Regions from separate parts of the Chitinophaga pinensis DSM 2588 genome, predicted to be linked through region 2. Evidence: riboswitches for the same ligand, from Rfam matches in the RefSeq annotation. Region 2 holds a riboswitch; the other holds the start of a gene.
The links. Region 2 has a riboswitch for S-adenosylmethionine ahead of CPIN_RS09855 (trans-sulfuration enzyme family protein). Riboswitches for the same ligand answer to the same signal wherever they lie in the genome.
Positions count from the first base shown of each region.

Region 1: linked by a shared signal. The riboswitch ahead of CPIN_RS19805 (trans-sulfuration enzyme family protein) and the one ahead of CPIN_RS09855 (trans-sulfuration enzyme family protein) in region 2 are both predicted to bind S-adenosylmethionine.

Region 1 covers NC_013132.1:4,946,390-4,962,478, forward strand. The annotation lists gene CPIN_RS36835 (FecR family protein) at 1-671, shown strand, start outside; gene CPIN_RS19760 (Na+/H+ antiporter) at 677-2,290, opposite strand; gene CPIN_RS19765 (response regulator transcription factor) at 2,334-2,996, opposite strand; gene CPIN_RS19775 (SGNH/GDSL hydrolase family protein) at 3,833-4,621, shown strand; gene CPIN_RS19780 (efflux RND transporter permease subunit) at 4,940-7,984, opposite strand; gene CPIN_RS19785 (efflux RND transporter periplasmic adaptor subunit) at 8,025-9,095, opposite strand; gene CPIN_RS19790 (TolC family protein) at 9,121-10,473, opposite strand; gene CPIN_RS19795 (TetR/AcrR family transcriptional regulator) at 10,642-11,244, opposite strand; gene CPIN_RS19800 (NAD-dependent epimerase/dehydratase family protein) at 11,343-12,302, shown strand; SAM riboswitch class I at 12,361-12,471, shown strand; gene CPIN_RS19805 (trans-sulfuration enzyme family protein) at 12,636-13,808, shown strand; gene CPIN_RS19810 (amidohydrolase family protein) at 13,856-15,175, shown strand; gene CPIN_RS36840 (YdcF family protein) at 15,214-16,089, shown strand, end outside.
Region 2 covers NC_013132.1:2,387,966-2,404,054, reverse strand. The annotation lists gene CPIN_RS09890 (efflux RND transporter permease subunit) at 1-1,600, opposite strand, end outside; gene CPIN_RS09885 (efflux RND transporter periplasmic adaptor subunit) at 1,637-2,776, opposite strand; gene CPIN_RS09880 (TolC family protein) at 2,833-4,164, opposite strand; gene lipA (lipoyl synthase) at 4,495-5,409, opposite strand; gene CPIN_RS09870 (hypothetical protein) at 5,451-6,299, opposite strand; gene CPIN_RS36470 (DUF2851 family protein) at 6,494-7,945, opposite strand; SAM riboswitch class I at 8,089-8,208, shown strand; gene CPIN_RS09855 (trans-sulfuration enzyme family protein) at 8,365-9,543, shown strand; gene CPIN_RS09850 (homoserine dehydrogenase) at 9,693-10,889, shown strand; gene CPIN_RS09845 (redoxin domain-containing protein) at 11,043-12,182, opposite strand; gene CPIN_RS09840 (iron chaperone) at 12,278-12,640, shown strand; gene CPIN_RS09835 (Maf family protein) at 12,668-13,246, opposite strand; gene CPIN_RS09830 (geranylgeranylglycerol-phosphate geranylgeranyltransferase) at 13,246-14,187, opposite strand; gene CPIN_RS09825 (KdsC family phosphatase) at 14,243-14,764, opposite strand; gene CPIN_RS09820 (Rossmann-like and DUF2520 domain-containing protein) at 14,903-15,718, opposite strand; gene topA (type I DNA topoisomerase) at 15,974-16,089, shown strand, end outside.

The DNA of each region.
Region 1 (16,089 bases), 2.6 Mb from region 2:
AGAAATTACAGTATACCAGCGGTACGGGTATGGGTAGTGGCTATAATACGCTGACAGTTCCGCCTAAAATGGACTATAAACTGGTGCTTTCAGATGGCACGGAGGTATGGCTGAATGCTACTTCCCGTTTACGTTTTCCATTCAATTTTACAGGAGACAAACGTGAGGTCTACCTGGATGGGGAAGCGTATTTCCAGGTTACTAAAAATGATGCTAAACCATTTGTCGTACATACAGAGAATACGGATATTCAGGTACTGGGTACCAGTTTCAATGTCAATGCCTATAGTGATGGTCTGACCCGTACTTCACTGGTCAGCGGTGCCGTAATCAGCAGGGCTGAAGGCAAAGAAGTACAGCTGAAGCCTGGTCAGGAAGCCGTTTATAGCAGCGAAAAGGGCTATAAAGTGACTGATTTTGACGACAGTGAAGTGCTGGCCTGGATGAAAGGCGTGTATGTATTTCATAATACTTCCCTGTCAGAAATTGCCAGCGTCATTGAACGTTGGTATGGCGTCCAGGTAGTATTTGACAATAAGGAACTGGCCAGTAAGAAATTTACCGGTGGATTAGAGAAACTGCAACGTCTCGATTATTTCCTGGAAACCCTGGAACTGATCGGCGACATCCATCATACTTATGATGCGAATGGTGTATTACACCTGAAATAAGGGCTTTAGTGATTGCTTCTGCCGTTTATTTCCGCTTCTTCAAGATCTAATAATGCCTCTTGTTTACGGAGCACCTCATCATCATAGAGGTGCTCTTTTTTTAACCTGAATAATTCCTTTCGCTGTAAGGCAATCAGGTGTTTTTTAACCCCATGGAAACGTTCTATTTCCTGTAGTTCGGTATCATCACATTCCAGTGACGCCAGTTTGGTAGCAGAGAGCGAAATGCCGCTTTGTAACTGCTGTTGCAGGTTAGCTATCAGCTCATTTTCTTCGATATCTTTCTGATAAGCGTCTTGTAGCTGCTTGTGGGCGACTTTCATGAGTTGCAGTCTGATGCCTGTTTCTTGCTCTACTTCCGGCACTATATTGTCAATCTCCTTCACCTTCAGTAAGCGGGTGATCAGCGGCAGGAACAGCCCCTGGATGACCAGTGTGACGAAGATGACCACGAAGGTGATGAACAGGATCAGGTTACGATGGGGAAAGTTAGTGCCATTGTCCAGTGCCAGGGGAATGGACAGGGCAGAAGCCAGCGAAACTACGCCCCGCATACCGGCCAGTGCGATGACTAAAGGCGCTCTCCAGCCGGGGTGGTTTTCCTTCGTACGGATAGATTTGAAAAGCATACGGGGGATGTAGGTAGCGGGATACATCCAGAGGATACGAATCAAGATGGCCAATACACTAATGATCACCCCATAGTGGATCGCCTCACCGAGGGAATAGTCTCCGAGTCCTTCCACAATTTCCGGCAATTCCAGTCCGATCAGGATGAAAACAATTCCATTTAACACAAACGCGACCGTTTTCCAGACGCTGACTGCCTGCATACGGGTGTTGTAGTTAAATATCTCATGAGAGCGGAAGGAGAGGAATAATCCGCCGCTTACCACGGCCATTACACCGGAGAAATGGAAGGCTTCTGCGCCGATATACATAAAATAAGGCGCCATAAAGGTCATGGCCGTTGATATGCTTGGCGTGGTCGGAAACCAGCGGAGAATAGCGTAAAATACATGTCCGATGGCCAGTCCGGTGAGGATACCCATGATCGTTACCAGGAAGAAATCTGTGGCTGCCTGGTGTATGGAAAAGGTACCGGACACGATAGAGAGTAAAGCGAACCGGAATACGATCAGGCTCGATGCATCGTTTACCAGACTTTCTCCTTCCAGTATATATAATGCCCGTTTAGGCAGTTTGATATTCTTCAGGACGGCAGTGGCTGCGACCGCATCCGGAGGAGAAATAATTCCACCCAGGAGGAAACCCAGGCCCAGTGTAAAGCCAGGTATCATGGCGTTGGATACATAGGCAACGATACACGAAGTGAACAGTACCAGTCCGAATGCCAGCAGCGAAATAGGCCGTTTCCATTTCCAGAAGTTGTGCCATGACGTATACCAGGCCGCTTCAAATAGAAGCGGCGGCAGGAATAAAAGGAACACTAATTCGGGTTCCATTTTAATGCGTGGCACTCCTGGAAGGAATCCGATCACCAACCCTCCGAGCACTAAAAAAATCGGATAGGACACTTTGAGTCGCTGGCCGAGCATCATCAGCATGAAAACGACAAACAAAAGCGATAAAATCAACAACAGATTTTCGTAAATCATATATACCTGGCTTATAAGGGGAAACGCTTTCCCAGAGCCAAACTTAAGACAATATTTTGTATTGCTGTGTGAGGTTTTTTATGGCATATTTGATCAGCGAATTATGACCTGTCAGGTTTAATTTTTTCGAAATGTTGTGTCTGTGATTTTCGACGGTTTTGATACTGATGTTAAGCGATTGTGCGATTTCTTTTGTGCTCATGCCTTCAGCGATCATCTGCATGACCCTGAATTCTGTTTTGCTGAGTTTGTGATGGGCTTCCTGTGGTATAGCGGGCACAGAAATAATGGTAGTGTGTTTATCCCTTTGCTGTACATTAAAAATGGTAAAGCGTGTAAGCCTTGACTTGATACTCATCAGCAATTCTTTGCTTTTGAATGGTCTGGACAGGAAGTCGTCCGCGCCCAGGTTCATGCCCATGCGCATATCTTCTTTTCCTTCTTTACCGCTGATAAAGATAAAAGGAATATGTTGCAGGGAGGTATCATTCCGTAGTTCCATCAGGAAGTGAAATCCGCTGCTACCACGCAGTTTTACGCCACACACAACAATGTCGGGCTGGTACTGGCGGCAGATGTAAATACCTTCTTCAGCAGTGCTGGACGTATGTACGTCATAGTGATGCAGGGTTAATAACTGTTGAATCTTTCTTATTAAAGCAGCATCTTCTTCAATAACCAGTATTCTATAATTTGACTCTTTCATTGGCTATCTTAATTTGAGGCAGTTTGTTCGTCCCCGTTAGTCGTGTGTCCCTTATGATTACAGTTTGCCGAATATTCGCACGTAGTTTTTCCATTTAACGCATAACTGCTGCTAAAATTGGCAGGGGCAAAAAAATCTATCCACATAGTTATAGGTCCCTATAAAGTTTTTATGATCAAACAAGTCGTTTTAATGATCGGTGAACAATTCACTTCCCGTCGAGCCCGTAGCAATGTAATACCGGCCAGACAGGGTAACGTTTTAAACATGGTTTTTCAAGGAATGGTGGGCATTAACAGCCGGAAACAGCGGGCTGCACGTAAATATGCGTTAAATATTGGGGCCTTAATAGCCTGGTCCGCTGCACTTTCTGAAAATAAGTGTTTTCACCTAGAAACATGTGTGTCCTTACTCATTTTCTATATCAGGTGCCGAAATTTACGAAATCGACCGCAACAATTGTACATCTTTACGTAAGAATTACATAAATCATTTAGCATGAGGAGAGTTTGAAGTAGAATTTAATATCAATGTGCGCTAAATTTTATATGATTAATCGAGATATCTCACCTAATTATAATTCTGCCATATCCATATCCATAATAAAGCCACAAATGGTTTCGCAACCTGCGTATGCTGATTATGAGAATGTATACCAGACGAATGCGAAGATTTTTTAAACACAGGTTTTCATAGGATAGATAACTAAATTGCCGCTCATTCCTGAGCGGCATATTTATTTTTATTATTAATATTTATTAGCTTTAATCCCTACAGGTTTCGCCATTAGCGTGGTATAACCAGCCACTAAATCCATACTTAACTATCATAATTCCATGGAACAACAACAGAATTCCAACCGGAGGAGTTTTATCCGGAACGTTTCACTGGGTAGCCTGGCTGCCCTGAGCCTTCCTCAGATCGTGTCAGCAGCTGTCAATTCCAACGAAAGTGAAAGCCCGGCCCGTGCCAAAAAACTGACATTGAAAAAAGACGCCGTTATCCTCTTCCAGGGAGACTCCATTACAGATGCAGGACGTAAACGCGATAAAATGGATCCTAATGACCAGGGTGCACTGGGTAATGGCTATGCCTATCTGGCGGCAGCGACTCTGCTGACTGAATTCCCTGATAAAAACCTGAAAATTTATAACAAGGGTATCAGCGGTAATAAGGTGTACCAGCTGGCAGAAAGATGGGACGCTGATTGTCTGCAACTGAAGCCGGACGTTCTCAGCATTCTTATCGGTGTAAACGATTACTGGCATACGCTGACCGGTAACTATAGCGGTACCGTAAAGACGTACCGCGAAGACTTCATCAAACTGCTGGATCGTACCAAACAGGCACTGCCGGAAGTACAGCTGATCATTGGTGAGCCGTTTGCCGTAAATGGTGTGAAAGCGGTTGATGATAAATGGTTCCCTACGTTTAATGAATATCGTGTTGCCGCGAAAGAGATCGCTAACCAGTTTGGAGCTGTGTTTCTGCCTTACCAGACGATCTTCGATAAAGCGCAGCAACATGCGCCGGGTTCCTACTGGACAGGGGATGGCGTACATCCGGCTATTCCCGGAGCGGGCCTGATGGCGGCCGCCTGGGTGGAGATGGTGAAGAAAAATTAGGAATTAGGAATTAAGAATTAAGAATTGAATGCAGCGAAGATTTGTGATGATGGGAAAGGGAGACAGTTTGCTGACATATTTTATTGATTGATTCCAACTTATAAACGAAAGGCGTCTCGCTGATAGCGGACGCCTTTTTCGTTTTGGCTGGTATGTAGTCCAGCTGTCATTGTTAATTGCAACACTGTTCTTGTCTATTGTATTTAATTCCTAACTAATGGTTCATAATTTCTGACTCCTATTACCAGTTATCGGTTCTTTGCTCTTAACTCTTACCTCTTAACTCCTAATTCTTAATTCTTAATTCTTAATCTAGGCTTATTGGTTAGCTGTTTTAGGTGGCATAAGTTTGTATACCACCGGTGTCACAATCCTCGACAGGAGGGTAGAACTGATCAGTCCTCCGATCAATACAATGGCCAAAGGAGCTATCAATGGATTGGTGGAGACTGCTATCGGCATCAGACCACCGATGGCGGTCAGGGATGTGAGCACAATCGGGAGGAAGCGGATCTCACCCGCTTCTCTGATTGCGTCTTCCAGCGATTTACCTTCTTCTCTCAACTGGTTTGTAAAGTCTACCAGGAGGATTGTATTCTTTACCTCAATTCCCGCAAGGGCAATCATACCAATAATTGCTACGAATGACAGGGAATTGCCGGTTACCCATAAAGCAACGGCCGCGCCTACTACACCCAGCGGAATAACAGATAATACGATCAGGGTACTTTTGAAAGTTTTAAACTCCAGTACCAGTACCGCTACGAAGAGGAAAATGGTCACTATAATGATGCTGAGGAAACCGCCGAATGAATCCTGACGGGCTTCTACCTCGCCACCCATTTCATAGCTGTAACCAGCTGGCAGGTGGATGGAGTTCATCTTTTCGATGGTGCTACTGATAACACGGTCTGCCAGGAAACCTTCCTGTAAAGAAGCGGTCACAGATACCACGCGTCTTTTTTCCTGATGATTGATATGCAGGGGGGACGCCTCCATTTTCAGACCTGCTACCTGTGACAACGGATAAGGTTTGTCATCCTGGTTGTTTACATAGAGGTTGTTGAAGACTTCCATGGTCGGGCGGCCATCTTTATTACGTGTCAGCAGGACGTCGTAATCATTATCGTTCTTGTCGGCATAATGACCGAGGTTAAGTCCTGCAACTGCCAGACGTACCGTACGGTCAATATTCACACTTGGAATGCCCAGTAATTGCGCTTTCTCTTTATCGATATCTACACGTATATCTGTTTTCAGCAGTTTTACCGGATTGTTTACATAGATAGCGCCTGGCACTTTCTGCAGCATGATCTCTACCTGGGCGGCCAGACTGCGGAGGGTATCCAGGTTGTCTCCGAACAAACGTACTTCTACAGGTGCCGGCGCCGGTGGTCCCTGTTCGAAGTTGATCACTTCTACTTTTGCACCGGGATATGGCGTCCAGCGTTTACGCAGTCTGTCGATCAGTTTCAGCTTTTTATCAGGTGCGGTGTGTTCGTCCAGCTGTACGAAGATCTGTGCGTAGTCGGTACGTTCGTGTTCCTGTATGACGTTATAGTAAACACGTGGGTTACCTTTACCTACGTTAGAGGCGAAGTATTGAATCGCTTTTTCATTCTTCAGTTCCTGTTCTACCTGTCTGGCGATACTTTTTGTGTATTCGAGACTGGATTGCGGCGGTGTGGTGATGTTGATCAGGAACTGTGGTTTTTCTGAAGCCGGGAAGAGGCTGAAACCTACAATCTGGAAGATAAACATGGATGCGCCAAAGATCAGTACGGTCACGACAATAGTGATCACGGGTCTGTTCAGAGCTTTATCCAGTAAGCGGGAGTAACTGCCGTGGATGAGTTTCTTCAGCGTACGCATGAAGATGTTACCATCCGGGTGACCGGTGTGTTCTGACAGCAATTTGCTGGACAGGAACGGAATGATGGTGAGTGATACGAGCATAGAGGCAAATACGCTCAGGATAACGGCCATGGGTAAACCACGTATAAAGTCACCAGCGCCTTCCGGGAGGAATACCAGTGGCATAAAGGCAATCATGAGTGCGGCTGTACAACCGACTACGGCCTGTCCGATCTGTTTGGTAGCTTTTAAGGTAGCTTCCATTTTTGTATGCCCTTCGAGTATCCAGCGTTCGATGTTTTCCACGACTACGATACTATCATCCACAAGCAAACCGAGGGCTACTACCAGTCCGACGATACTCAACTGATTCAGGTTATACCCGAATACGTTCAGTAATACCACACCGATAGCGAGGGACAGGGGAATAGAGATCATCACAATCAATGCAGGACGGAAACCCAGTGGGAGCAATGTAATCGCTACCAGGAGGATTGCAATGATGAAGTCTTTTCCGAGTCCGCCGAGACGTCTGTTTACCGCATCTGCCTGATCGAAATGCTGTATCATATCGATATTGGAAGGAAGGGTTTTCTTGAAAGCGGTCAGTACGGGTGCGTATAATTTCTTCGTCTGCGTGATATTTTCGCCTTCTTTCTGTGCAGCTACTACGAAGGCACAACGGCGGCCGTTCAATCTTGTTTCGTATTGTTCATCGGCGAAGCCGTAATAGATATTGGAAACGTCTCTCAGGAAGATGTTCTTTCCCTTGCTGTTGAATACAACGGTGTTTTTGATTTCTTCCAGTTGCTGATAACTGCCACTGCTTTTGATGTTATAGCTACGGTTGCCGGCGTCTACGCTACCGCCGGGGATGTTGGCCATTTCATTCTGGATGCTGGAGATCACTTTATTAACCGGCAATCCGAGTTGGGCGATCTTTTCCAGGTTCAGTTCTATTTTTACCTGTCTGTTGGGAATACCGTGGATCTCTACGTTCTTCAGCGCTTTTATATTCTCCAGGTCGTCCTGCAGTTTTTCGGCGTAGTACTGGATTTTGTCTTTGGGAGCAGTTTCCGATACGAGGGCGATCTGCATGATGTTTACATCACTGGGTTGTAAACGTTGTACGTCGATATTGATATTATCGGGTAGTTCACCGCGTTTACCATTTACGACGCGCAGTACTTCCTGGTATTTATCGTCTACGTTACTGTTGTATTTATATTCTACGCGGATAACGGCCAGACCGTCGCCGATATTGGTACGTACACGTTTGATGTTTTCCTGGGAGGAGAGTTCTTTTTCCAGCGGGTCTACCACCAGGTCTTCCATGTCTTTCGGACTGGTACCAGGGTATACCACCACTACGCTGAATATGGGAGATTTTACCTCCGGATCCTCTGAGCGGGGCATGGATAGGATGGTCGTCAGACCTAATACAATAATCATGATAAAGATGACCAGTGTAAACTGGTAGTTCTTTACCGCGTATGAAGAAATTTTCATGATTCGGTGAGTTTAAAGGAGTGCGTGTTCGGGAGCTGCATTATTTAACGTTGATGGAGCTGCCTTCGGTGAGGTAAGCGCTACCGGAAATGATGAGTGCAGCTGCTTGCTGAAGGCCATCGCTGATAATTACTTTATCTGCTTCCATGCCCGAGATGGTTACGGGTACTCTATGCACGGTTTTATTATCGTTTGTGATGAAGACAAATCCTTTGTTACCGTCGCCTTCCAGTAAGGCGTCATAAGGAATGGCCCATGGACCATTGGCGGAGGTGGCGGTTACGGTTACAGGAGTGATGACTGCTTTACCGAACATGCCGAATGCGATTGCGGAAGGTTTTTCTCCCGTCAGTTTGATATCTGCAGTAAAGGAACCGCTCTGTGGCTGTATACCTTCAGATTTACGGGATACGCTGCCCTGAAAGGTTTTGCCGGGAACAGCTTCTACTTCTACATTGGCTCTGTCCTGCATACTGATGGCTGCCCATTCTTTGTTGCTTACGTTTACACGCAGGAGCCAGTTGCCGGATTGTGCGCCGTTGGTTTCCAGTACGGGAGTACCTGGTTGTACGAGTTGTCCTTCGCTGGCGAGTTTACGGAGTACGTAACCGCTGGCGGTAGCGGTGATCTGTGAGTGCGTACGATTGAACTGTGCTGTTTTAACCTGTTCACCGGCTATATCCAGCGCGGTTTTGGCGTTTTGTAGCTGTTCCAGTGTGGCTACACTATCCTTGTATAAATTATCTACACGTTTGTAGTCACGTTGTGCTTTTTCGAAGCCCAGTTGTGCCTGTTGCACCTGTGCGTTGATCTCTACCGGATTCAGGACAGCGAGTACCTGGCCTTGTTTTACGGCGTCGCCTTCTTTTACCAGGATGCGTTGGATGATACCGCCGGTTTTGAAAGAGAGCAGTACTTCGTCATCTGTGGTAAACTGTCCGGATACGGAGATGGCGGGATGTGCATTCAGCTGGCCATTGAGCGGCAGCAGTTTTACCGGGATATCGGCGGATTTATTATCGTTTTTATTTTCAGCAGCACTGGGCGCTCCGCAGGATATTACCAGGCAGGAAAAAGAGGCCAGCAGTGAGAAGGTGAGCATATTTTTCATGTTGAATATTTTTAAGGAGGATGTTTTAAAGTTTATAGGAAGCTTGTGCGCGTTCGATATCTGCGAGCGCTGTTTGTACTGCTGCGAAGGCCACGGAAAGTTGCAGACGCGCGTTGGTCAGCTGGTTCTGGGCATCCAGCAATTCTATATAGAGCAGCTGTCCTGCTTTATAGACCTTGGACTGGTCATTGTAATATTTTTCGGAGAGTTGTAATTGTTCGTGTGCGCTGTTAAAATTGGCTACAGCGGTGTGGTAATTGTTTTCTGCCGTCTGTTGTTCCAGCTGGAAGGAGAGACTGGCTTCATTGTAAGCCGCCTGGATGTTGCTTACATCGATCGCTGCCTGTTGTGCTTTGTATTTGCGTTGTCCGGCAGCAAAGAGGTCCCATTGCAGGTTTACGCCCCACATGTAATACCTGGACTGACTGTTTACTTTGAAGTTGAAGTCCTGTGAACCGAGATCCAGGAAGGTGCTGAGTTTCGGTACGAGATAAGACTTTGACTGGCGATAGGTAAGGTCTGCTATTTTTTGTTGCCGGGAGAGTTGTTGTAATTCTTCCCTGACATTGGAGGTACCGGTGGGTGCGGAGGAGATTTCCTGCGACAGGAAGATGGTACTGTCGAGTATGATGCCTGATTTCAGGTCTCTGTTCAGCAGGAAGTTAAAGTAGGCTCCGGCGTTCCGTTTTTTGTTTTCTGCTTCTGTGATGGAGGCTTCAATACGCTGCAATTCTGCTTTGGCGCGGGTAAGGGCGGTGCTATTGGTTACACCATTGGTCAGGAAGCTGGTGTTCACCCGGATATTCTCCTGCACCTGTGAGCGTGCGGTATTGTAGATGTCCACTGCTTTCCCGGCCTGGTAGTATTGATAGTAAGCTGTTTTAATGTCTCTGACGAGCCGGCGTTTATAGACGTTTACACCTGCCTGCTGGAGACTGATATTTTCGCGGCGGATCTTTTGTGCGTACCATATTTCGGTATTGACCAGCGGGAGGGTCGTGCGAAGGTGTACGTCATAAAAGTTGTCCGGGTTGAGTAGTATGGACTGATTTTCCAGCTGTGGGAATTTGGAGGAGTTGGTTAGCTGGTTCAGGGCGCTATAAGCCGGGTTGAGCAGGTCGCCAATCGGAATATCAATGGTACGGCCGCCGCCTGCTTTTGTATAGTTGCCGGTGAGTCCTACCTGTGGGTAGAACAGGCTTTTGGCCTCCTGTAATGCGTAAAGTGATTTATCCAGCTGGAAATGCTGCTGTTTCAGCCCCTGATTCTGTGCAAAAGCGCTCTGAATATAGTCATCCAGCACCTTGCTCTGCGCAGATCCTTGCTGCGCGGACGTCCACATAATAGCCATTAGTATTATGAACGTTTTTCTTTTCATGATGGCAGTTGACATAATGAACACTGTTTAGTAATAAAGGATAAAAAAAGACACCACGGGTGTCAGTTGAAAATGTGAATGATTTCGACGCGTCAGGTAGTATGACGATTGAGACGCGGGAATATTGTATGAAAAGCGGATAGCGTCAAAAAAAATGACGCTATCGTCTTATTTCCTGATGAGTCGGAGGTATTCGTCTACGGTACTGGTGATCAATGCCCGTTGTTCTTCTTCAGTCAGTTGCATTACTTTGATGCGTTGTCTGACGAAGAGGGAAATGAGTCCGTGTCCTAATGCCCAGATGGACAGTGATGCCACGCCGGGATCGGTGAAGCGTAGCTGATGCATACAAGGTGTTACTGTCTTTAAGAGGAAGTCAAATGACTCATCACAATTGGGCCAGTCTTCGCTGACTGCTTTCATGGGTGAGCGGAGTATAAACATCAGGTCATAGAGGTCCGGATGTTCAAAGCCGAATTTTACGTAGGAGTGGAGCAATTGTTCCAGCTTTTCCAACGGATCGGTGGAGGTGGCTTCTTTTTCGAAGGCTTTGTATAATTCTCCAAAGGCTTCTCCCTGTACTTCGTACAACAGTTCGTCCTTGTCTTTATAATAGAGGTAAATGGTGGCAGGGCTATATTCTATCTTTTCAGCTATGTTCCTGATAGAGGTCTTTTCATATCCATCATGGATGAACATGTCCATCGCGGTGCCGATGATCAGTTTACGCATCTCCTGCTTTTCCCTTTCCTTACGATCACTAATACCCATGTTAATATCTTTACGATGCAAACTTACTAAACACTGTTTAGAAAATAAAATATTTTCAATAGTTTTACGTCACTATCTTATAAAACAAAGACGCCTTTATGAGCAGCACAGCATCAAACGTATCAGAATCAGGGATTTATACAATTTTAGGAGCCGGTGGAATTATCGCGAAGGAGTTAACATCCGTATTGTTAGAAAATGGGAAGCAGGTACGCCTGGTGAGCCGAAAGGTACAGGCGGTAGACGGAGCAAGTGTGATGGCGGCTGATATAACAGATCCGTTACAGACCCGGAGAGCTATCAGTGGTTCTTCTGTCGTTTTTTTAGTGGTGGGTCTTACCTATAACCATAAACTATGGCAGGAGGCCTGGCCGAAGATCATCCAGAATGTGATCCATGCGTGTAGTGAGGGGGGCATTCCACTGATCTTTTTTGACAATGTATATATGTATGGATTGGTAGATGGAAAGATGACGGAGGACACGCCTTTCAATCCGCGTAGTAAAAAAGGGGAGGTGAGGGCATTGATTGCGGGGAAGATCATGGATAGGGTAAAAGAAGGAAGGCTGACGGCAACGATTGCCAGGGCGGCAGATTTCTATGGACCGGGTGCAGATACTACCGGTATTCTCAATATGATGGTGATAGATAAGCTGGCGAAAGGTCAGACAGCGAACTGGCTGGGGAATGATCATGTAACACATAGTTACACGTATACACCTGATGCAGGTAAGGCGTTGTATCTGCTGGCGTCAGATCCTTCGACGTATAACCAGGTATGGCATCTGCCGACGAAGAACCCTGCACCTAACGGGAAGGAATATGTGGAAATGGTTGCAGCAGCATTACATACGAAGCCGAAGTATATGAAGCTGGGTACCTTTATGATCAAGCTGGCAGGCTTTTTCAATACTACGATTGCGGAGTTGCATGAGATGATGTATCAGACAACACATCCTTACATTTTCGATAGTACGAAGTTTGAAAAGCATTTTAATTTCACGCCTACTTCTTACGAAGATGGTATAGCGGCAATTGTAAAAAAGACCAAAGCTTAGAAAAATAAATTTGGAGATATAAGATATCCATCTATATCTTTGCATCAGTTCTTTAAGATTCTTATCAAGAAAGGCAGAGGGAAATGGCCCTGTGAAGCCTTAGCAACCATCCGGAACCACCAAACCGGAAAGGTGCTACATCCAGCCCGCATAGCGGGAAAGATAAGTCAGTAGGTTTGATCGATATTTTAATCAAAATATATTCAACTCACCTGGCTACCAGGTGAGTTTTTTTATTTTAAGACCTTCCTGTTTTCTATCTGTCATCTCTGATAAGTTCCTGCCGAGGACCTGTTTAATCAACAATTTTCATCAAACTCAAAAACACAAGAGATGAGCACAATCACACAACTGATCCATTCCATTCCCGTAGATCCTCAGACCGGCGCTATCGCAGTACCTATTTACCAGACATCCACCTTTGTGCAGGAGGCACCCGGCGTCAACAAAGGTTATGATTATGCCCGTACGAACAATCCAACCCGTGAAACCCTTGAAAAGATTGTAGCTCAGCTGGAAGACGGCGCTACCGGGATTGCGTTTTCAAGCGGTCTGGCGGCTATTGACGCCATTCTGAAACTGTTGCAATACGGAGATGAAATTGTGGCCGTGGATGACATTTATGGAGGCGCATTCCGGTTATTCAATAAGGTGTATCAGAAGTTCGGCATTAAGGTGACTTATGTAGATACTTCTGATGTGCAGGCGGTATTCAATGCGATCACGCCAAAGACAAAACTGATATGGCTGGAAACCCCGACCAATCCGACTTTAAAGATATCTGACATCGCTGCTATCGCGAAGATTGCAGCTGCAAATAAATGCCTGTTCTGCGTGGACAATACCTTTGCTTCACCGGTATTACAACAGCCCTTGAATCTGGGTGCAGACATTGTTATTCATAGTGCAACCAAATACCTTGGCGGACACAGTGATCTGATTGCCGGTGTAGTTGTAACAAGGACACCTGAACTGGGCGCGGAGATTAAGTTTTATCAGAATGCCTGTGGCGCGATCCTTTCTCCTTTTGACAGTTTTCTGTTGATTCGTGGGATAGAGACACTGCATCTGCGTGTAAGACAGCATTGCAGTAATGCGCAGGTTATTGCAGAGTATCTGGCGGCGCATCCGCTGGTAGATAAGGTATTCTATCCGGGTCTGAAAACACATCCCGGACATGAAATTGCGAAGCGCCAATCCAAGGGCTTTGGCGGTATTGTTTCGTTTACCCTGAAAGATGATACCCAGGCAGCGGCACTGGCATTTGTGACCAGCACACAGTATTTCAAGCTGGCGGAGAGCCTTGGAGGTATTAAAAGTTTGTTATGTCATCCTGCGGGTATGACCCATAAATCTATCCCTGATGAGACCCGTAGAGCCGCCGGGGTAGCGGATAGTCTGATCCGTTTGTCCGTCGGACTGGAGGAGCCGGCCGATCTCCTTTCAGACCTTGATCTTGCCTTTCATAAAATTCAGCAGGCGACCGGGTCTGTTTTAAGTTTATAGTTTCGTAGTTTGCAGTTCTGGAATGCTCAAACTGCAAATTGTTAACTATGTTAAAACCGATGTTTCTAGGTGTTTGCCTTTCCGCTGTATGTTTCCATATTAATGCACAGGACAACACTGCCGTAATAATTAAAGATGTTACCTTGATTGACGGGAGCGGGGGAGCCGCCCGTTCCCATGTCAGTCTGCTGATAAAAGACGATACTATCGCGGCCATATTACCTGCCGGCACCAATTATCCCACAAAAGGCGCGGAAGAGATCAACGGCAGCGGTAAAACGATCATGCCGCTGATGGTAGATGCGCACAGTCATCTTGGTCTGCTGAAAGGCACCGACATCTCCGCTCAAAACTTTACGCCCGATAATGTAACCCGTCAGCTGAACCAATACCTGAGTTATGGTGTGGGTACTGTATTGAGTCTGGGTACGGATCAGCCTACCGGCTTTTTCATGCGTGACGCTTCCCGTGCAGGCATGATGAGCGGGGCTTCCTTTTATACAGCTGGTTTTGGATTCGGCGCTCCCCGGGGCACGCCGCCGGTGGCATTTGGACCCAGCATATTGCGTCCCGTAAATGCAGATCAGGCGCTGGAGGAAATGCGTCATCTGGCAACCCTGAAGCCTGATTTTGTAAAGATCTGGGTGGATGGCAGTCCGAAGCTCCTGCCTGAAATATACCGTGCCATCATTGCAGAGGCACATACCCACAATATCAAAGTAGCCGCTCACGTTTATTACCTGGAAGATGCACATCAGCTGGTAGATGCCGGTGTTGATGTATTAGCGCACAGTATCCGTGATCAGGAAGTCGACGATGCGCTGATCAAGGCGATGAAGCAGAAGAATGTCTATTATATCCCCACGCTTTGTATAGAAGATTTCGGCCTGTCCTATGGCCTCATTAGCCCCGGATGGTTTACAGATCCGTTTTTTATGCGCTCGCTGGAGCCAGGCGTATGGGATATGCTGAACAGCGACGACTATCGTAAAAAGCAAAATGAGGACAAGGACAAAGCCCGTAAGATACAGGCGTTTGCCATTGCTAAAAGGAACTTTCAGAAAATGGATAGCGCAGGCGTGAAAATCGCTATGGGGACAGATTCCGGTGCACAGCCGGTAAGGGCGCAGGGATTCTCTGAACACCGTGAGCTGCAGCTGATGGCTGAATCAGGTATTCCTGTTTTAAAGGTGATCAGTTATGCCACTCACGGGGGCGCCGCTTTATTGGGTATCGATGCAGAAACCGGTACCCTGCAACCAGGCAAAAAAGCAGACTTTATGGTACTTGATGCCGATCCACAACTTGATATCAGGGCCACCACAAATATCAGTTCCATCTGGAAAAACGGAAAACAGATACAATAATCAAAATAAGGCGTCGCCAACACGCCTGGGGAAACAACATGAGATCAGCATTCAACATTGGCTTATGCCTGTTATTGTCCGTAACGGCGTTAACAGGATATGGTCAGCACAAAAAGAAAAAGACTGTAAAAGCGAAACCGAAGGCCAAAACAGCAGTCGTTGCGAAGGCCGTAGGACCTGCTTATTCCTCCGCACAGCAATTACAGATGCGCAAATCGTTCTACCTGTTATATGTGCTTGAAAGAAATGGCGCCGCGCATAATGTGGTGGTAAAAGATGCTGCGTTCAACGCAATTGCAAAGGACAGACAGGAACGCCTGGCTGCCGCTTATGCTTCCTGCGGAGATGGCGTGTGTATGGGACAGGCAATTGCCTGGACACCGGAAGAGGTCAGCGCAGTGGCGGATGAATTTAAGCGGCTGACGGTGACAGACAATGATATGGCGCAGATAGTCGAGCGGCTGAAGATAGAATCCCGTTATCCGCTGTACAATAACGATGCGGATACTACTTTTATCAGAAAAGCGTGGGAAGATGTTGCTGCGGGTATGAACCATATTTTCAGGGTGTATCTGCAAGGCGTTGCGCCGCGTTATCCTAAGATAGATTCCATTTCCTTCCGTCCGAATGATGCCGCTTTTGTACAGAAAGTAAAAACGGCGACACAGCAGGTACTGGCTGTCGGCGCGGGTAGTACTTTTTTCAAACAGCCGCTGATGGGATCTCTGGAAGCGCTGGAAATCAATGGCAGAGACGAGGCTATCCGTTATGAGCCTTTATATAAAGGCGCGAATGCGGCTCCTTTTGCCAAATCAAGAAGGATCAACTGGAATGCTTATAAGTATACGTCTATCATGGTGCCGGGTAGCGGTCCGGGTAAGCCGGGTAAGACCATGGATACGATGGGTATGTAC
Region 2 (16,089 bases):
TCACACCCAATGAATAACGGCTGGTTACATGACCAAACCATACGTTGAACTTGAAGAAGAATTTATTCAGACCTTTTGAATCCTTATCCAGGTGCATAGGTCGCAGGATCAGCGTACACAGTGCCGGCGTCAGAGACAATGCCACAAACGCAGAGATCAGTACGGAGATCGCGATCGTGATCGCAAACTGCTGATACAGACGTCCCACGATACCTGGTATAAATCCTACCGGTACGAATACCGCTGCGAGGATCAGGGCGATCGCCATTACAGGTCCGGAGATCTCTTTCATCGCCGCATAAGTCGCTTCCTTCGGCGTCATCTGTTCATGGTCCATATTATGCTGGACCGCCTCCACCACCACAATGGCGTCATCCACCACGATACCGATCGCCAGTACGAAACCGAACAGGGTCAGGGTGTTGATGGTAAATCCAAGTGGTATAAAGAAGATGAACGTCGCAATGATGGATACAGGAATAGCAAGTACCGGGATAATGGTCGCCCTCCAGCTTTGCAGGAAGAGGAATACCACGATCACCACGAGTACGAGTGCTTCCAGCAGGGTTTCTACTACCTCGTGGATAGACACCTCGATCACGGATACAGACTCAAATGGTACTACATAAGCTACGTCTTTCGGGAAAGTTTTGCTCAGCTGTTCCATTGTTTCATATACCGCTTCTGCTGTTTCGATCGCGTTACTACCTGGCGCCTGGTAAACCAGCAGGTAAGACGCTCTCTTGCCATCCACATAGGAGTTGTTGCTATAGCTGAATTTACCCAGTTGTACACGGGCAACATCTTTCAGGTATACAACCGCTCCGTTATCCGGACGGGTTTTGATAATGATATTACCAAATTCCTCCGCTGTTACGAGACGACCTTTTACAAAGATGGTATACTCATATGTCTGTCCGGTTTTCTGAGGAGGAGCACCTACGGTACCTGCGGAGATCTGCGCATTCTGTTCAGTAATCGCAGCTCTCACCTCTTCTGCTGTTACACCCATCTGGGCCAGCTTGTCAGGTTTCAGCCATACACGCATACTGAAGTCATCCGCACGGGTGAAGATATCACCCACACCTTTCGCACGCAGCAACGCATCCTTGATGTAAACGTTGGTATAGTTATCCAGGAAGGTTACATCATGGGTACCATTCGGAGAATATAAAGCCACCAGCATGAGGATACTGGGGTTACGCTTTCTTACGGTCAGACCTAAACGTTGTACCTCCTGAGGCAGGGTTGGCTGCGCAATACCCACACGGTTCTGTACGTCCAGTGCGGCGATATTGATGTCGGTACCTACTTCGAAGTTCACGGTCAGACTCATTGCACCACTGTTGGTACTGTTACTGGTCATGTAAGTCATACCAGGCGTACCGTTCACCTGCACTTCCACAGGAGTAGCTGTTGTCTGCTCCACCGTCTGTGCATCCGCACCGATATAAGTACCGGTCACCTGTACAGTGGGGGGCGAAATTTCCGGGTACTGGCCGATGGGCAGGTTGGTCATCGCCAGCAAACCTACCAGCACCAGTACAACAGAAATAACTATTGCGGTAACCGGTCTGCGTATAAAAGTATTTGCAATCATGTTTCTTCTTCTATTGATTCAAACTCAAACTGTTATCTATTTCTTAGCTGCGGCATCCGGCGCTTTCTTTACGGTAGTGGTATCAATCTTACCACCATCGCGTAAACGCTGTATACCTTCTGCAATCACCAGCTCGCCTTGTTTAACACCGTCCATTACGACGATGCTTTCTCTCAGACGAGGGCCCAGATGTATTTTACGCTGTTCTGCAACAGTATCTTTCGCAACAAATACGAAAAATTCACCCATCTGTTCAACCACTGCTTTGTAAGGAATGATTACGCGATCGCCTGACTGATCGTTCAGTACATTCATCACACCACTCATACCTTCTTTCAGCTCATTCTTCGGGTTGTTGAATTCAATACGCACCTTGATAGTAGCTGTCTGGTTATCTACACCACGATCGACTACTGTCAGACGACCCGGTTCAGTATAAGCCTGTCCGTTAGGCAATTGCAGACGGAAAGTAGAATCACCCGGAGTTACCGCTTTACCCTGCATACCGGAGAAACGTGGGATATCATTTTCATTCACCACGAAATCAACAGCGATCGGATTCTCTGAGGAAATAGTATTCAGTAAAGTCGTTCCGGCACCGATCTGTGCACCCAGTTTCACCTGGGAGATACCGATACGGCCGGTAAAAGGAGCTTTAATTACAGCATAGTCCAGATCTGTGCGGGCAGACAGTAAAGAAGCTTCCGCAGCGGCGAGCTGGCTACGGCTCACGTCCAGTGCAGCGTCTGCATTGTCCAGCGTCTGACGGGCAATCGCGTCCTGCTCTGCCAGTTTATGATAACGGTCTGCGTCTTTTTGTGCTTTCGTAAGGTTCGCTTTTGCCTGGGCAATACTAGCTTCTGCCTGGCGATAAGTAGCTTCATACTTACGACGGTCTATTTCATAGAGCGGTTTTCCTTTCTGTACCACTTCACCTTCTTTAAAGAAAATGCCGGTAATATATCCTGACACCTGTGCACGCAGTTCAACCTGGTTCAGTGCTACCACTGTAGCGGGATATTTATCGTAGTAAATAGCAGTACCAGTAACTGCCGGCACTACGCTTACCGGTGTAGGAGGCAATACCATGGCTGCTTTCTGAGCCGGGCCTTTACAGGAAGCCAGGTAAAATAAGCCTGTAGCGCCAATGAGGAGAATGTGTTGCTTTGTTTTCATCTGAAAATATTTGTCCTTTCAATGGTCAGGTTGTACGGACCCGACCAGTTTCCTTATTAGTAGTTGTTTGTTGATATTGTACCCAATGAACGTTGCAGATCCACTTTGCTGGACAGCACAGTATACATTGCGTTATAGTAATTCAGTTGTGCTGAACGCAGGTCTGTCTGTGCAGTGATCACCTCAAGATAGGTTTTCACCCCTTCCCTGTACTGCATTTCTATCAGACTGTATACTTCCTGTGCCAGGTCCACATTCTCCTTCATCACATAAAACTGGTTGAGGTTCCCCTTATAGGTAGCCATCGCCTGGGTATATTCAGTATTGATCTGGTTGCGCAGGTTTTCTATATCCAGGTCATTACGTTTGATCTGCAGCTCCGCCTGGCGAATGTTGTAGATACGTTTAGACCCCTGGAAAATAGGCAGGGACACTTTGAGACCTATCTGTGAACTCGGTACGTTGTTGTTGTACAACTTGGAGAATTCCGGGTTCAGATAGTTGAAGTTATAGTTCGCAAATGCAGAAACAGTAGGAATAAAGCTCCACTTGTTATACTTCAGCTGCGCATCTAAAAGGGTTTTCTGCGTCTCCAGCAACTGCATCTCGACCCTGTTATTATAAGTCACCGTCACCGTCGTATCCAGCTGTATGTTCTGAACCATCTGCACGGTATCATATACCAGTGGCAGCGGACCATTCACAGGATACCCCATCAGCTGACGAAGCTGTGCTTCGCTGGCTTTCAGTTGCTCCGCAGCTGTCTTTCTCTGCGCCCGGGTGTTATTCAGGGAGATAGTCGCCCTTTTATAGTCGGTTTTATCCACAATACCACCCTGGTATTGGTTGTAAGCGTCTTTCAGACTACGTTCCAGACGTGTCACATCTTCATCCAGGACATCTATCTGACGTTCAGTCAGCAGCATACCGTAATAAGCCTTTGTCACGTTAGCGACAACATCGATACGATAGCTTTCTGTGTTTTGTTTTGCCTGTTTGCGTACGTCACGGGCAGTTCTGCCTGCCAGCAAAAGATCACGGGTAAACAGGTTCTGGTTCCATTGGAACAAAGCTGCGGAGTTGTTTTCTACGCCCAACTGTACATAGTTCCCGTTAAAATAGGAGGTGGGAATCTTAAGATAGTGGTTGAGGCTGTAATCTACCCCAATCTGCGGGTACCAATCCGCAAGCTTTCCCTTGATGGTGTATTCAGTAATATCCTCATCCAGTCTGGCCTGTTTCACAACCGGCTGGTGGGTGAGCGCATACTGAATACAAGCCTGGAGGGTGGCTTGAGGAAGCAGTGAATCGGAGACCTGTTGCGCATAAGACGGTGCATTATACAGCACGGCGCTTAGTACGGCGGTCAGATAAAATACTCTTTTCATAAAAGGTTTTGACAATCAGAATCTTCTTTACACCAATCGGAGGACAACGACGATATTGTCCACTATATATTTGTTATTCAATTAGATGCTAATGTGATCTTCAGCAAAAATCGGACGGGCACAGTTTAGCATTATGCACAAACTGCAAACAGGTAGGTTCAGGTCGTTAACGGTTTTAACAAATCTTGGGATACTGTCGCCTAAAAAGGCGGCAAATCAGCTCCCAAAGGGAGCTGTAGCTAACCTCGTTCCCGCAATTGCAGGGCAAAGATAATGACTCGCAATCAGAAACATGTTACCACTGATGTAAATTTAAACTATTGTTTAAATCTACTTAGCGGCACGTCCACTGTGAATATGTTTTTCTGCATGGTAGGAGGATCTTACCAGTGGTCCTGATTCTACATAGTCAAGACCCATGTTATATCCTATTTCACGCAATTCTGCGAACTCATCGGGATGTACAAAACGGACAACCGGTAAATGTTTTGGGGTAGGTTGAAGATATTGTCCGAGTGTCACCACGTCACATCCGTTATCGTACAGGTCTTGCATCGCCTGTACCACTTCTTCTTTCGTTTCGCCAAGACCCAGCATGATACCACTCTTGGTACGCATGCCTCCGTCTTTCAGGCGGCGGATAACTTCCAGGCTACGATGATATTTTGCCTGGATACGTACTTGTTTTGTCAAACGCTCCACTGTTTCCAGGTTGTGGGATACTACCTCAGGCGCCACATCAATGATGCGCTGTAAGTTTTCCCACTGGCCCCTGAAGTCAGGGATCAATGTCTCCATAGTAGTGTCAGCATTCAGTGATCTGACAGCTTTAATGGTATTTGCCCAGATGATAGAACCACCATCTTTCAGTTCATCTCTGTCCACGGAGGTAATTACCGCGTGTTTTACCTTCATCAGGTAAATAGCTTCCGCCACACGCTGAGGTTCATCCCAGTCTACGGCTTCCGGTCTGCCGGTAGCAACCGCACAGAATCCGCAGCTACGGGTACAGATGTTTCCCAATATCATAAAAGTAGCGGTGCCGGCTCCCCAGCATTCACCCATATTCGGGCAGTTACCGCTCTCACAGATCGTGTGTAATTTATGTGTATCAACCAGGTTACGAACCTGTTTGTAACTCTCCCCTATTGGCAACTTAACTCTCAGCCAATCAGGCTTTTTAGTCCTTGGTGCAGCTGGTGCCGTACTACATGGCGTTGCGGTCGTGATCGGTGTTTCTTCCATCTCTGATCCTTTCTTTAGAACACAAATTTAATACTTCTCAACTATTTCTTGTCCCAACGCTTTCCAAACTGTAACGCAATGTATGCATTAAAGAAAAATTTCTTAGGATCCTGGTCGATCATAATATCGACATCCTTGGTATAATACTCCGCATTCACACCCACTTCCAGGGCGCTGACCACCTCGTTAAAACGAGCCCAGTCAAAGCGCAGACCAGTTTTGGCATGTATACCAGGTACAATACTCACCTCGCCCCAGCCCTTTCCGAAACCAGCGCCGCCAATAATAGACGACCTGTCCAGGAAAGCCTGGTCATATAATGGATCCTGACCATATTTCACCTGTACACCTCTTGATGTATTCGGATCTACCACATTCAGGTAATAAGGCTTCTTCAGACCAACGGAAAGTCCGCCATAATAGATCGCATTTACCAGTACCCCGTTTTTGTTGCCCTTACCGCCGATCAGTCTTTGCTGACCAACACCCAGTTTGGCCTGGTAAAAGTTATTCTGCTTACCATATATATATGGCTTCTCTGAATAAATAAAGCCAAATTGATCGATATCTTTTAAAGCACCTGGCTTTTTATCTTCCTTCGGATTCTTCTTCTCAGCAAACTCAAACTGGAAATAAGTCACCTTCTGCCTGCTCTTTCTCCAACCCAGTTCAAAAAAACCAGCCCAGCCATCCGTATTGATACGGCCACCCAGGGAAAATTCTCTTTGATACAGATTCTCACCCTCTTCCAGCTGTTTAAACAAGGAAATCCGCTTCAGCTTCCGTTCCTCCCGCTGTTCTTTTTTGGAAGATGCGTCTGTATCTGTAGTCTGGGCATACAAACCACCCGCCATGGCCAGTAAAAGCAAGGATAAGTATAGTCTTTTCACCTGTATAGATTTGTTTAGTTAACGGAGTATAGCCGCCAGGCTATACTATATAAACGTAAGGGGCATAATATTGGTATGCCAGCTGTTACAAACCTACACGTTTTTTCTGTCATGTGTAAATTTGTTTTTCTTTGAAAACCCACGCCCATGTATATATAACGCCCCGGAACCAAAATGGTTACAAGATTTGTTTATCAGGCAATTCCACTCCTCACCAGCCTCGCTCCTACCGCACAATGCAGACACCTTTTTTCCTCACAATAAACCTGTTTCAATTGTAATAATGCCTGTGTTTCACCTGCCGATCCGACGCCGACATGCAAGGTTTTCCATGCACGTATCTGGTGATTATCTTCCGGTGGCAACTGTCGCATAAATGCCACCGCCCGCTCCTGGTAATAACTATCCTTTTTTTCTCTGCCATAGACATATAATAATGGTAAAACGGTATTGATCAACATATTATGTACCGCCCGCCTGCCCGGCATCCTTGTCCGCGCCACCGGCTTCCCAAAACGGTAATGCGTTTGCCAGTATCCGGAAGGGGCAACATCCAGCAGCTTTATCAACGTATGCACATCTCCGGCATCCAGTATGGAAGAAAACAGGTGCGCCTGTCTGTGTAGTAAACCTGCCATGGCGGCAATTTTCATAGTCGGAAAAGACGCAGGCCGCATCCGCAGCCACTTCCAATGCTCTGCATCCATAGGCAAAAGCTTATATTTATGCCGCAGATATGCATATTCCTGTTGCAGATACGTCATATAATTATCCGGTGTCTTCTGCACTTTTCCATCTCCTATAACTGCCTGATCTGCAATGTCTCCCCGGATCAAGTCCACCTCATCTCCACCTGAACGCCATCCCTTCTTCCCCTCCCGTTCCATCTCCGCTCCCCTCAACGTCCATTCATCGGCTGCAAAATCCCTGATCTCCCCTTTCAGCATACCCGCCTGGCCAAATAACAAAGCTTCCAGTTGCAGCAAGTCATGCTGATGACGCAACAACATTTTGTAGGGTAATGACCTGGCCAGTTCCAGGAAGGTCTCCCCATTTACCGGCATACCCGCCCCCCTGGCCAAAGCACGGTAACACACCTCTTCCCAGTCATACTGTGTTTGCAATAGCCAGGCTTTCATGACATCCGCCCGTTGTTCCAGCCGTTCTATCAACAAGCGGTCTTTCCATCCCGTCCATACCAGTGAAGGCACTTCGGCCACTGATCCTGCACAGGGCACAAAAGCCTGCGATTGCCGCAACCATTCATAACGCTGTAATAATAACTTCGGAATACAGTGCCGCAATTCAAGAATGGGAATACCATGTGTGTGTGCACCTGTTATATCATGCTCAAAAACGATATGGAGCACAACATTCCGGTATTGCAGGTTATACTGATGCCCATGCCGGAACCAGTCAGACGTTTTCAGGTGAAGTTCCACATTCCCCACCCATAAGGTATGGCCGATGCGGATGCGCGCAGCGGTAAAATCAGGTCCCGCATGACGGTTCAGTTGCCCGGGATGATCTATCTGAATAGCATCTCCCTCCAGGGTGCATAGCCCCGATTGCGTAAATAAACGGAATTGCCAGATATGCTGGAATAGCTCCTCCGACATGATCGGATCAACAGGTACAATGGTCATAATTGGTTGGTTAACAGAATAATTAAAAGTCAGATAAGGTATATCAAATTAATAAAAAAAAAGGTGTGTCAAAAAAATTAAAAATACAGCCATTTGGAAATTTGATGAAAGTACCCTTAACTTTGCACCCAGTTCTTACACATGACTTATCCAGAAAGGCGGAGGGACTTGGCCCTGCGATGCCTTAGCAACCAACCTGCAGAAATGTAGGGAAAGGTGCTAATTCCGGCCCCGGTTATACGATAACCGAGGGAAGATAAGTTGGCAGAGATTGAAATTCACTGTAATAAAATACTTGAAGGCTCTTCCAACATCGGAAGGGCTTTTTTTATGCCCGTTCTGGTAGTTATATGACCGAATGAATGTCTGTTTGTGCGTGTGCCAACCAGGGTTTAATAACAGTATAATTACTTTGAAGATTGAAAATAGCTACTCAATTATTGCATAGCATCCCGGTGGATGAGTTGACTGGCGCCATCTCCGTCCCCATCTACCAGACTTCCACCTTCGTGCAGGAGTCTCCCGGGATCAATAAGGGTTTTGAGTTCTCCCGTGCCAACAATCCTACCCGTAAAGTGCTGGAAAACCTGATATGCAGCCTGGAAGAAGGACATGCAGGTTTCGCTTTCGCCAGCGGTATGGCAGCGATTGACGCTGTGATGAAACTCCTGAAAACCGGTGACGAAATCATGGCCGTAGAAGATACCTACGGAGGCATCTTCCAGATGTTCCAGCACATGTTTGAACGCTTCGGTATCAAAGCTAATTTCGTCGACACCAGCAATACAGACAAAGTACTGGCAGCTATCACGCCCAATACGAAAATGATCTGGCTGGAATCGCCCACCAATCCGACATTACGCATCTCCGATATTAAATCCATCAGCAAAATTGCCAAACAGCATAACATCCTGCTGGTGGTGGATAATACCCTCTGTACCCCCCTGCTGCAACAACCAATGCCGCTGGGCGCAGATATCATTATCCACAGCGCTACCAAATATCTCGCAGGACATACTGACGTCATCGCAGGACTCGTAGTAGTCAATTCAAAATCGCTGGCCGATCAGCTACGCTTTAATCAGAATATTTCCGGTAGTATCCTCAGTCCTTTCGAAGCCTGGCTCACCATCAGAGGTATCGAAACACTGAGCCTCCGGCTGGATAAACAATGCAGCAATGCCATGGCAATCGCCACCTGGCTGGCTGCACATCCTGCAGTAGATAAAGTGTTCTATCCCGGCCTGAGCACACACAAGAATCATCATATCGCACGCAAACAGCAAAAACAATATGGCGCATTAGTCAGCTTCTCCCTGAAGAATGACAATATCAAAAATGCGATCCGTGTAGTGAATGCAACCAAACTCTTTAAACTCGCAGAAAGCTTCGGTGGTGTAAAAAGTATGCTCGATCATCCGACTACCATGACACACCGGAACATTCCGGAAGAATTCCGTAAAAAATCAGGTTTACCAGACTCCTGTATCCGTCTGTCAGTCGGTATCGAAGACGCGGAAGATCTGATCAACGATCTTAAACAGGCACTCGACAAATTGAACCTGCCTGCCGGAAAACAAATGACCGTGCTGCAATAAACGACTCCTGCTAAAGGATATATCAACTCTGCAGGGAACATCAGCAGCACGCAGGGAACAACTATTTACAATAAACTTTTTTCAACATAACGCAGCACAATTTTATCAACCTGCTGCATTAAAATGGAAGTAAGCACTAAGTATAGAACATGGAAAACAAAATCATCAATTTAGGCATTTTCGGATTTGGTTGTGTGGGACAAGGATTATACGAGGTACTAAACAGAACGAAAGGTATCAATGCCCGTATCAAAAAGATATGTATTAAAGATCCTAACAAGCCTCGTCCTATCGACGCAAGTTATTTTACTACAGACAAAAATGAAATCCTCAATGATCCAACCATTGATGTTGTAGTAGAACTGATCAATGAAACAGATGCTGCATTCGAAATAGTAAGCACTGCGCTGCGTAATGGTAAAGCTGTAGTAAGCGCCAGCAAACGTATGATCGCAGAAAACCTGCCTGCACTGTATCAGCTGCAGGTAGAAAACAAAGTACCGTTCCTGTACGAAGCATCCAGCTGCGCAAGTATTCCCATCATCCGTAACCTGGAAGAATACTATGATAACGACCTGCTGAATGCAGTTGAAGGGATCTGCAACGGTTCTACCAACTACATCCTCACCAAGATATTTGAAGAGAACCTGAGTTTTGAAACTGCCCTGAAACAGGCGCAGGAATTAGGTTTCGCAGAAACCGATCCTACCCTGGATATCGAAGGTTATGATCCGAAATTCAAGATCGTGATCCTGTTATTACATGCCTTCGGTACTTTCGTAAAACCGGAAGAAGTATTCAACTTCGGTATCCATCACCTGAACGACTTCGACATACAGTTTGCAAAACAACGTAACTGTACCATTAAACTGATCGGTAACTGCCGCAGGCAAAATGGTCATGTAAACGCATATGTATTGCCACACCTGATCCGTGAACACAACCTGCTATACGATGTATACAACGAATACAACGGCGTACTGCTGGAAAGTGCATTCACTGACAAACAGTTCTTCGTAGGTAAAGGCGCTGGTGGTACGGCCACCGGTAGCGCAGTACTCTCCGATATCTCTGCACTGCTTTATAACTATCGCTACGAATACAAAAAAATCAAACAGTCCAATCAGCCGGCATTCACCAACGATGTACAGCTGAAGATCTACCTGCGTTACAGCAATGCTTCACAGGTGCATCTGACAGACTTCTACAACATCTCTGAGAAATACGAATCCGCTACTTACAGCTATGTGGTAGGTGTGATCAATCTGCAGAAATTAAAAGAAGCAGACTGGTTGAAAAATAAAGATGTGAATCTGTTGGTACTGGGCGAAGACCACGCACGTTAGTCATCAGTTAATCAGCCATATATTAGCAGAAGGCGTCCGCCATTGGCGAGGCGCCTTTTTTTTATAAAAAAAACACCTGATCCTTTGGGGACCAGGTGCATGTATAAATCGGGTTAGCATCGGGATAAATGGACTTTTGAATAGGACATAGGACTATAATATCTTTTGCAATGTCGCACCCAGTGCCTCTCCGCGTAAATTCTTCGCAACAATCTTCCCGGATGGATCAATCAGAAAATTGAACGGAATACTGTGAACCGCATATAATTTGGGTACTTTACCTTTAAAGCGTTTCAATTCAGTAACATGCGTCCAGGCGCCTGTTCCATCCTTTTCAATCGCCTTTAGCCATTTTTCTCTATCACCTTCCTGATCCAGTGAAACACTCAGGATGGTAAACCCTGCATCTTTATATTTTTGATACGCAGCAATCAGATTAGGACTCTCTGCCCGGCAGGGCGTACACCAGGATGCCCAGAATTCAAGCAATACATGCTTTCCACGATAGTCGGAAAGCGATACCGCCTTTCCATTGATATCCTGGCAGGTAAAATCAGGTGCCGGCATTCCATTCTCCACCAACAGCAATTGCTCAATATTTGTTTTAAGTGCCAGACCGACCTTTGTATGCTTATAATCATCGTTGATTTTTTCATACATTGATGCGGCCTCCCTGGGCCTGATCAGGTTCTGGCCTAGCAAATCCCTCACAAATAGCAAGCTGAAATAGGAAGCCGGCCGTTGACGGACAAAATCACCTTTAAAGCCATTGAACCATTGATCCAGGGTTTGTCTTGCGCGGATAATATCTGCGTCATCAGCATATTTCCCATTTATGCTATCACTCGCCCTGCTATATTGTTGTTCTGCCATACCTGCGATAACAAAGTCATCGTTGAGCCCTGAGCCTAAAAATGTAGCAGTGGACAAACCGCCTTCACTCGTGATAGTAATATCTCCTGGTTCAAGATAAATAGTCTTTCTGTCGATCTTTGTTCTGTCAGCCACCGGGACCAATGCCAGATAAGCATATGTCGGATCTGAAATCTTTCCTTGCAATACAAATCGCCCATCTTTCACGTCTGTAGAATCCAGTAAGATTTTCTCGGTAACATTCTCTCTTCCATTCTCTACTGTCGTATCAAATCCCGCAGGCACAGCGATATAGACTTTTGTATGCGGCGGCACATTTTTAAATTCCCCCTTTAAACGATACTCCTTTGTTTGTGCGTGCGTCATCAGGGGCGATAATAAGCCAAGGGCCAGCAAACTTCTTTTAAAAACAATGTTCATGGTGTCAAATGGTATTTGGGTATACCTATATAAAGACAGATCCTACTCAAATCTTAGCGTCTTGATCGCATATATTTGTAATAAATACCGCCATCATGAAAAACACCGCCCCGGATATCAACACTTATATCGCCGATTTCCCCGAAAATGTACAGGCAATCCTTCAGCAGGTGCGCGCTACTATTCACAAAGCAGCTCCTGAAGCAACAGAAGACATTAAATATGCCATACCAACATTCGTATTAAACGGCAACCTGGTGCATTTTGCCGCATTTAAAAGCCATATCGGCTTCTACCCCACCCCAACGGGTATCGAAGAATTTGAGAAAGAGTTATCTGCATATAAACAAGGAAAGGGGTCTGTACAGTTTCCATTAGACCAGCCAATGCCGCTGGATCTGATCACACGGATCGTAAAATACCGGGTTAAACAAAACGCTGAAAAGAAGAAGAAGTAAGATGACTAAAGCCATCTCACTCCATGATTATTTTTTGCCGATCACGGTAAGCATTTCTACAACGTTGCTTACAGGCAATCCCATTACATTATAAAAACAGCCATTGATCCGGTCAATACCCACTGCGCCGATCCATTCCTGGATCGCGTAAGCGCCGGCTTTGTCGTAAGGCTTATAAGCATCTACATAATAAGTGATCTGTTCAGTCGTCAGGGGTTTGAAATGAACTTCCGTCTCTTTGGAGAAAGCAGATTCTTCACCCTGCTGTTTGATCACCACCCCTGTGATCACCCGATGTATACGTCCGCTAAGGGCTAACAGAATACGGATCGCATCTTCCCTGTCCTTCGGTTTACCAATAATGGTATCGTCCAGTACCACAACCGTATCAGCGGTGATAACGATATCATCATCTGCACAGAGTGCGGCTACAGCAACAGATTTCTGCCGGGCAATATGCACTGGTATGTCAGGAATCGCCATATCAGCAGGGAAAGTTTCCGCTGTATCCACCACTTTTACTTCAAAAGGAATACCCGCCTGTTCCAGCAGTTGTTTTCTACGGGGAGACTGAGAAGCAAGAATCACACGTTTTCCGGTATACATCAGAGCAATATTTTAAAGAAGATCATGGAAAGAATACCAGACAGCATCAGCCATTTCACAAGCGAACTCACTTTATGATAATGTTCCGGCAGATGTGCCTTTTTCAATAGGATATAAATATAAAAAACAGGCGCCTGAACCAGCAGTGCCAGATAGATAATAGCCGGCCACCAGCCGATAAACGCAATCCGGATCTGCACCAGCAGGATCAGGATCAGCAATGCCAGCATCAGTGCATTACAGATCTGTTTGGCCGGATTCACACCCCATACAATCGGAATAGTACGGCAACCGTCTTTGCTATCCCCCAGCATATCTTCCAGGTCTTTTACGATTTCCCGGATCAGGGAAATGATAAAAGCGAACAGGGCATATACGCCGATCACCTGTATCAGCTTTCTGCCGATGGGCGACATGATGGCTTCGAAGCTTTCATAAATCTGCTTCTCATAAAAGCCGACTACCACTACCGCCAGCGCCGTCAGCAATGAAATCAGTACGTTCCCGATCAGCACCTGACGTTTGAAAGAGGTAGAATAAAACCAGAGTATCAGGGAGCAGATCACCTGGGTAAATCCGAGGTAGATCACACCGATACGCCAGGCCACAATAAAGCCAATGGAAACGCCGGCCATATTAAATATGGTGTGCCAGGCCATCGCCCAGCGGCGATTGATGATCTTATCAAGCACCATCTTTTCCGGCTTGTTGATGATATCTATATTGATGTCAAAATAGTCATTGATAATATTGCCTGCAGCCGCTATCAGCACTGTAGAGAAAGATAACAGGCAGAAAGACAGCCAGGAAAGCGAAGGCGTTTCTCCGTTATAGGTCAGTACCGGCGCCACCACGCAATACTGTAACAGGAATTGGGTCAGCGCTATATAAATAAGATTTGGATATCGGACCAGCCTGAAGAAGGCAATCAGCAATTTCATAATTCAATAATTGCGGTAAAAATATTTCCTGTTATATATAATATGATCGCAGCCGTTATCTGCTGGCAATCTCCTCATCCATCATCCAGTGATCGTTCAGTTTCAGTACTTTTTCGATCACTTCCCGCACACAGCCAAAACCTCCGTTGACCGGCGACACATAACGGCATATGCTTTTGATTTCCGGTGCGGCATCTGCAGGACATACCGGCAGTCCTACCAGTTGCATAGCCCTGTAATCAGGAATATCGTCTCCCATAAACAGGATCTCTTCCCATTTCAGGTCGTTTTCAAATGCGTAGTCCTGTAATTTCTCCTGTTTATCCAGCACACCGGTATAAATATCTTTGATGCCCAGGCCCTGCAGACGGCTCACCACACTCTCCGATTTTCCACCTGAGATGATCACCACCCGATATCCTTTTTTAACCGCCAGCTGTAATGCATAGCCGTCCTTGATATTCATTCTGCGGGATTGGTCGCCGTTGGGCAATAACTGTACTGTACCATCTGTCAACACGCCGTCAACATCAAAAACAAAAGTGGAAATAGGCTTAAAGAGAGCTAAGATGTTCATTATTAAAAAATTAGGAATTAAGAATTAGGAATTAGGAATTAAGGCAGCGGCCTAATATAGCAGCCCAATTCTTAATTCCTAATTCCTAATTCCTAATTGCCAAAAGTAATACACTTTTTCTAGTCTGCCGCTCAGGCATCAGCTGTTGTGAAAGTCATAGATACTATCCGACATCACCTGGTAGATCAGTTTGAGGTACTCCTCATCTTCAATCAGTCCACGATGTCTGGCCATGGTATTTTCATCCTTCCGCATAGCGGGACCAGTCTGTACAGATTCCGGCGGGAATTTCTCAAGTCTGTCAAAAGTCTCCTTAATAATAGGTTGCAGGAGAGAGAAATCAAGTCCGGCGCCTTCACAGTAACGTTTTGCCCTGGCTATCAGGTGATTGGTAAAGTTGTTACACAATACGGCCGCCAGGTGTAACTGGAGGCGTTGCTGAGAATTGACTTCCCTGATGTCAGGACTTACGCTCTGGGCTACTGAACGCAGCCTGCGCATCACTTCCTCATTCGCCCCTTCCAGCAATAAAGGAATCGCCGGATAGTTGCGCACCTCTTTACGGAGCGATTGTAAAGGATACATTACTCCTGTATTCGTAGAGATTTTTTTAATTGCATCCAGCGGAACTGCACCTGCTGTATGTACCACAAAACGTTTACCCAGTCTTAATTCGTCATTCAATTCCGGAATAGCCGAGTCACTTACGGCCATAATATACACGTCAGCATCCATATTAATGTCCAGCAGGTCGTCGGTGCCGGTGGAGTGTAAAGACTCTGCCAGCTCCACGGCATGTTCCTTACTGCGACTGATCACCTGTAATATCTGGTGACCGTGCAGTTTTAATAAATGACCAAAGCAATGCGCCACATTTCCTGCGCCAATAATAACTATATCCATTCGGTGTAAGGTTAAATATATATTATGGTGTACCGGTTCTTTTAAAAGCAATGCAGAGGTATCGCACTCATATCTTTATATGGCTGGGCAACTTCCCTTGTTAGCTACGCTGTTATCCAGCAATTTAAGTATTAAACTGTTAATGACTCATTTTTAATGAATTTATCAAAAATATTACATTTATCTTCAATACATTAAAACAGTCTTATTTTTTATTCTCAGGCTACTTTTATATACTTGCAAAATTCGTATTTGTATTTTTTATACGAAATTTTACGTATCTAGTAGCTCATAAAGACGGCATAAATGGCAAAAAATCTAGTAATAGTTGAGTCTCCGGCGAAAGCCAAGACGATAGAAAAGATACTGGGCAAAGACTTCGAGGTAAAGTCCTGCTTTGGTCACATCCGTGATCTGGAGAA